One region of the Paenibacillus sp. FSL P4-0127 genome, then DNA from elsewhere that is predicted to be linked to it. Evidence: a T-box and tRNA genes for the amino acid it is inferred to sense, from the RefSeq annotation. Region 1 holds a T-box; the other holds one or more tRNA genes.

Evidence for each region. The T-box of region 1 lies ahead of leuS (leucine--tRNA ligase). A T-box ahead of a tRNA ligase gene usually reads a tRNA of that ligase, here a tRNA-Leu.
Region 2: it encodes a tRNA-Leu, which carries the amino acid that the T-box ahead of leuS (leucine--tRNA ligase) is inferred to sense. The anticodon was not compared.

Annotation. Positions count from the first base shown of each region.
Region 1 is NZ_JBBOWY010000001.1:3,119,153-3,122,561, forward strand. It holds gene NYE74_RS13935 (glycoside hydrolase family 3 C-terminal domain-containing protein) at 1-549, shown strand, start outside; T-box leader at 661-919, shown strand; gene leuS (leucine--tRNA ligase) at 1,183-3,409, shown strand, end outside.
Region 2 is NZ_JBBOWY010000002.1:1,107,252-1,110,660, forward strand. It holds gene NYE74_RS31295 (MFS transporter) at 1-874, opposite strand, end outside; tRNA gene NYE74_RS31300 (tRNA-Asn) at 1,062-1,137, shown strand; tRNA gene NYE74_RS31305 (tRNA-Ser) at 1,145-1,233, shown strand; tRNA gene NYE74_RS31310 (tRNA-Glu) at 1,454-1,528, shown strand; tRNA gene NYE74_RS31315 (tRNA-Leu) at 1,697-1,779, shown strand; gene NYE74_RS31320 (Cof-type HAD-IIB family hydrolase) at 2,188-3,039, opposite strand; gene NYE74_RS31325 (AzlD domain-containing protein) at 3,206-3,409, shown strand, end outside.

The DNA of each region.
Region 1 (3,409 bases):
AGCGTGCGGATCAAAAACGCCGGAGAGGTGGCGGGCAAGGAAATCGTGCAGCTGTACGTAAGCGACCGGGAGGCGTCCGTGGCCCGTCCGCCGAAGGAGCTTAAGGGCTTTGAAAAGCTCGAGCTTCAGCCCGGCGAAGAGAAAACGGTAATTTTTGAGCTGAATAAAAGAGCGTTTGCTTATTACGATGTGGAGCTGGGCGGCTGGCATGTGGAAAGCGGCTTTTTCGATATTTTGATCGGGCGTTCGTCCCGGGATATCGCCGCGGCCGAAGCGGTTTATGTAGAGAGCGCCGTCAAGCTGAGGCCCTCGTTTACGCGCAACTCGACGTTGGGCGATCTGTTGACCAAAGCCGCTCCCGACCCGCTGACGCTGGCGCTGATCGAGCAATTCAAGCTGAATAGCGGGATATTTCCGGAGGACAAACCGGCTGATATCGCCGCGGCCGATCTTCATTTTCTGCCGCTGCGCGCGCTTGTCTCGCTAAGCAAGGGAGGCCTTCGGGAAGAGGACATGGAAGTTCTGCTGACCCGGGTAAACAGGAGTTGATTCGGCGCCAAAAGCCTTCGTTCCTGGGCCCGGGTTTAGCCGAAGACTGCCGTTGACTTTGGGGAGCCGGATTGGATATAATAGTCTATAATCAATTTTAAAGCTGGATATTGCAAAGCAGTGATGAGGAATCAGTATTTTCGGACAGACCATGCAGAGAGCCGGCGGAAGGTGCAAGCCGGTTGGCCGCGGAATGAACTCGCCTCGGAGTGCGGTGCAATTGCGGTAGCGGCGGATACGCTGACGGCTTTATTGCCGGCCGCATGAACATCGCCGTCTCGCCCGCGTTAAGGGTGCAAAGTGAGCGAAGGACAAAGCATGTCCGACGCTAACTAGGGTGGTACCACGGGAATTTCCTCCCGTCCCTAGCGATGATACGCTACGGGGCGGGAGGTTTTTTAATTTTAAAAAGGTAGTTCAAAAAGTCATCTTTTGATCACGAAGTAGAACAATGGAGCTTAATCGGCATCGAATCTTGAATTCAGCCGGGCCTTCCGTTGCTCACGTAGGCTCACCTACGCTCCGCTACTCAGTCCCTAGCTTCATTCAACCTTCTCGGTGCTGAAAACCTGACTTTTTGAACCCTCACTAAAATGTTAATTCAAAATGGTTGTTCAAGGAGGATTTTCGATTATGGCGGACAATAATGCGCCTCATGCCGTTTACCGGGCTCAGAACATCGAACCGAAATGGCAGGCTTACTGGGATGAGCATCATACGTTCAAAACACGGGAAGAGGCGGGCAAACCGAAGTTTTACGCGCTCGACATGTTCCCTTATCCTTCGGGAGCGGGCCTTCATGTAGGCCACCCGGAAGGTTATACGGCGACGGATATCGTCTCCCGTTATAAACGGATGCGCGGCTACAATGTGCTGCATCCGATGGGGTGGGACGCTTTCGGCCTGCCGGCCGAGCAGCACGCGCTCGATACGGGCGAGCATCCCCGCGATATTACGGTCAAGAACATCAACAATTTCCGGCGCCAAATCAAATCTTTGGGCTTCTCCTACGATTGGGACCGCGAAATCAGCACGACCGATCCGGAATATTACAAATGGACCCAGTGGATTTTTATCCAGCTTTATAAGAAAGGTCTCGCTTATGTGGCCGAGGTGCCGGTAAACTGGTGCCCTGCGCTGGGAACGGTGCTGGCCAACGAAGAGGTGATCGACGGCAAAAGCGAACGCGGCGGCCATCCGGTCATTCGCAAGCCGATGCGCCAATGGGTGCTGAAAATCACCGAGTATGCGGAACGGCTGCTGGAAGATCTGGAAGAGCTCGACTGGTCGGAAAGCATCAAGGATATGCAGCGTAACTGGATCGGCAAATCCGAAGGGGCCGAAGTCGTTTTTGCGATCGACGGCCATGACGCGGCGCTGACCGTGTTTACGACGCGTCCGGACACCTTGTTCGGGGCCAGCTACGCGGTGCTTGCACCGGAGCATGAATTGGTCAAAACGATCACGACGGACGCCCAGCGCGAAGCCGTCGAGGCCTATCAAGATCAAGCCGCGCGCAAAAGCGACCTGGAGCGGACCGATCTGGCGAAGGAAAAAACCGGCGTATTTACCGGCGCTTACGCGATCAATCCGGTGAACGGCGCCAAGCTGCCGATCTGGATCGCCGATTACGTGCTCGCCGGCTACGGCACCGGGGCCATCATGGCCGTGCCGGGGCATGACGAGCGGGACTACGAGTTCGCCAAGCGTTTTGAGCTGCCGATCCTCGAAGTGGTCGAAGGCGGCGATCTGGCGAAGGAAGCGTACGCGGGCGACGGTCCGCACGTCAATTCCGGTTTCCTGAACGGGCTTAACAACGCGGAAGCGATCAAGAAAATGATCTCCTGGCTGGAGGAAAACGGCAAAGGGCGCGGCAAGGTGACGTACCGCCTGCGCGACTGGCTGTTCAGCCGCCAGCGTTATTGGGGCGAGCCGATCCCGATCCTCCATCTCGAAGACGGCACGATGAAGCCGGTGCCGGAGGATCAGCTGCCGCTGGTATTGCCGGACGTCGACGCCATCAAGCCGTCGGGCACCGGGGAATCGCCGCTCGCGAACGTTACGGAATGGGTCAATACGACCGATCCGGAGACCGGCCTGCCGGCGCGGCGCGAGACGAACACGATGCCGCAGTGGGCGGGCAGCTGCTGGTATTATCTGCGGTACATCGATCCGCATAACGACAAGGAGCTGTGCTCCAAAGAGAAGCAGCAGGAGTGGCTGCCGGTCGATCTGTATATCGGCGGCGCCGAGCACGCGGTGCTTCACCTGCTGTACGCCCGCTTCTGGCACAAGGTGCTTTACGATCTCGGCGTGGTGACCACGAAGGAGCCGTTCCATAAGCTTGTGAACCAAGGGATGATCCTGGGCACCAACAACGAGAAAATGAGCAAATCCCGCGGCAACGTCATCAATCCGGACGAAATCGTGGGTGAATACGGCGCGGATACGCTGCGCGTGTACGAAATGTTCATGGGTCCGCTGGAAGCGACCAAGCCGTGGAACATGAACGGCGTGGAAGGCATTCACCGCTTCCTGTCGCGGGTCTGGCGCCTCTTCGTCGCCGAGGACGGCAGCCTGAACCCGAAAATCACCGCGGACGGCGGCAGCGATGACTTCAAACGGACCTGGCACAAAACGATCAAAAAGGTAACCGAGGATTTGGAAAACCTGCGCTTTAATACGGCGATCAGCCAACTGATGATCTTCGTCAACGACGCTTATAAAACGGATGCCGTTCCGAAGGCTGCGGCTGAAAACTTCGTGCAGCTATTGTCCCCCTTGGCGCCGCATTTGGCCGAAGAACTGTGGGAGCGCCTCGGGCATGCCGAAACGATCACGTACGAGCCGTGGCCGGCCT
Region 2 (3,409 bases), on a different contig from region 1:
TGCCGATCCATAATCCGCTGGCGATCATCCCGATGATCAAGCTAATGCCCAACAGACTGAGGGCCTCGGGGCCGGACCGTAAAATTTCATTAACGTATACCGCATTCAGCACATTGTACGGCGACAGACAAAAGTTCACATAAGCTGCGGTGAAAATAAGGGTTAGGACAAGTTTGTTCGCTTGAAGGTAGCGCAGACCTTCCTTGACTTCTTGAAAAAAGGCGCTGCTTGCTTGGTTTAACGGGGGAAGGGAGACCGGGGGAACGCGAAGGAAGGCCAGGAGCGCGGCTGCGGCCGTGAAGGTAAGTCCGTCTATTAAAATCGCGGCCGATATTCCCCAAAAGGCGATGATACCGCCGGCCGCCGCCATGCCCGCCAACTCGGCGATTCTTGACGCAGTGGCGCTGAGGGAATTGCCGCTGAGCAGTTTTTCCTTGGAAAGGAGCTGTGGAACCAAGGCGGTCTCGGCGGGGGAGGCGAAGCATTCAAGCGTGGAAATCAACAAGGTAAAAATATACAAGTGCCACGGAGCCAGAAGCCCTTTCCAATACATCAAAGCGGTGACGCTGACGAGGATTCCCCGGCCCAGATAGGCTGCAACAACGACATTTCTTTTGGGCCAGCGGTCCACCAGGGTTCCCGCAAAAAAGCTGAACAGCAAGTTAGGGACATAATTCAAAGCGAATAGAGTCCCCATTAAAACCTTGGATCCCGTTAGCATATACACCATCCAGATGTAGGCAATGGAATCGATCGAATCCCCAAATCTGGAGATGACGCGGGCAAGAAGGAGATACGTAAACGGTCTGCTTACTGTCAGCTCCTGCTTTAAACCTCCTAATCCTTTTCTTTTGACCAGGACTTTTTCGCTCAAAACAATCACCTCGTTAAAAAATAAATTTAACGTTAAAATTATTTTAATGTTAAGTTTATTTTATTGATTTCCCTGCGGATTGCAATATTTATTTTCCATTGCTTGTCCTTCAGGGGAATGGCCGCTAAATCTTGACTTTGCCGCCTAATCGTGATAAATTTATTGGTGTTCTCACAATTTCAAATGTTCCCCGATAGCTCAGTCGGTAGAGCACTCGACTGTTAATCGAGTTGTCACAGGTTCGAGTCCTGTTCGGGGAGCCATATTCTTGGAGAGATACCCAAGTGGCTATAAGGGGACCCTCTGCTAAGGGGTTAGACTGCGTAAGCGGTGCGAGGGTTCGAATCCCTCTCTCTCCGTTTTGAAATAACGATCTAAAAGAACCTCCCGTTCATCCGGGAGGTTCTTTTATGCAGAGGGATGAGAATGATATCCAGCGATGAACTGGCGCGCAGGATAATTCCCTATAATTCTCTCAAAAAGAATTTTAAAAGGTAAACCTGAAAATTAGGGGTTGCAAGGCGATCATGTTTTTGCTATACTCAATTTTGTCGCTGCTTCCAAGCGGCATGAGGCTGTGGCCCGTTGGTCAAGGGGTTAAGACACCTCCCTTTCACGGAGGTAACAGGGGTTCGAATCCCCTACGGGTCACCACTTTCTTAATAGCTTCAAGTAGGGGGAGAAGCCCTGATAGGGGTTCGTCGGAGCATAAGCTTCGGCAGGAAAACTTCGCAGTCTCGAGCGAAGCGAGAGTATTCCCTAACGGGTCGACGCTTTCTTCAAAGCTTCAAGTAGGGGTGGAAGCCCTGAACATATGAATATGCGGTCGTGGTGGAATGGCAGACACGCTATCTTGAGGGGGTAGTGGGCGTACGCCCGTGGAGGTTCGAGTCCTCTCGACCGCATCAAATTGCAGAAAGAACCTTGCAGAACGCAAGGTTCTTTCTGCATAACCAAAGGCGATTCGTTAAATTTAACGGTTGTCACAAGCACTATTTGTTCCAGGAACGTTGATTTCAAATTGTAACGGTTGTCATGGCGCTTATTTCGCCGAAAACCGGTAATTTTTGCTTGGATTAAGGCAAATAACGGTGCTCGTAACCATTAGAATTTAGAAAAGGTCTTTTTTCGAAAAATAGCGGCTGCTGCAACCGTTAGAGTTCCGCTGGGCGATAGTGTCTCGCGAAAACCTGAGTTTTTGCGGGAATTCTGAAAAGTATCAGCGTTACAAGCTCTTGGGCAAGAGTTCCCCCGAGTTTTTTTGCGGATCTAACCTTGAAGCCGCCACGCTCGCGTGTTCCATGAACCGCCCGCTACAGTTTCAGCAGGTGGTTCAAAGCGTAAGCCACGCCATGGTGATTGTTGTCGCGCGTGACCATGGTGCTTAATTGCTTGATTTCATCGACCGCGTTGCCCATCGCAATGCTTGTCCCGGCTACGCGAAACATGGAGATATCGTTGTAGCTGTCGCCGATCACGACGGTATCGGCCATGGGGACCCCCAAATGCTCGGCCATAAAGCGCAGGGCGTTCCCTTTATCGGTTTCGGTGGATATAATTTCCACTGTGTGATCGGCGGAAGATGTCGTATGAAGCTGGCGCTGCCCGCCAAAGTGCTTGCGGATACGGTCCAGCTTGGCTTCGTCGTAAGTAAATACCAGCAGCTTATAGACCGGCGCCCCGCGCTTCAATAGCTGCAAAGGGTCTTCGATCTGTTGAAAACCAAATTGGACAAATTGGATTTGGGCGCTTTTCCACAAGCGCTCGCGGCTGGCCGCCGGATTGGCGCTTGCCAGCACATCCAGTTCCGCCTGCAGCTTGCGCTCCCCGCCGTAAGGGGAATAAATCGCCTCAGGGCAGAATATCTCAAAATAAACTTGCTGCTCCAGCAGATATCGAACCGCGTCCTGAGCCGCGGCTGCTGTGATCGGCGTTTCCCGCAACAGCTGTCCGCGTTCGTCATAAACGGCGGCTCCGTTAAAACCGATAATCGGGATAGCCAGGCCGCCCGTCAAATCTTTAGCGTCAAAGCTGGCCCGGCCGGTGCATAGGGTTACGGTGTGGCCTTTGGCGGCCGCTTGGCGAATCGCATCCAGCCCCTCGGTGCTCGGCTTGCTTTCGGATGTCAACAGCGTACCGTCCAAATCAACGGCGATCAGTTTCATGAATGGTCTCCTCCTTACCCAAGTGTGTCTCTCTTTCGGGTCTATTGGTTTATATTTTTGATCTCCGTTTAAAAGTATAGTTTATGAAATGCATTTCAGGTCAACAGGCCCGGGCAACGCGTTCATTTCGGCAAAATACATATGCAAAAATGGGGTGAGGGTAAACGTGACCAGCGCTTTCTGGATTATTATGATGATTGGAGCGGGGACTTATTTATTGCGCGCGGGATCTTTGGTCCTCGGGAGCCGCATAAAATGGTCCGAACGCACGAAGGAGTGGCTTTCTTTTGTTTCCCCGGCCGTGCTTGGAGCGCTGATCGGTCCTTTGCTGCTGCTGGTCGACGGGGAGTGGATACCGCTCATGGAAAAT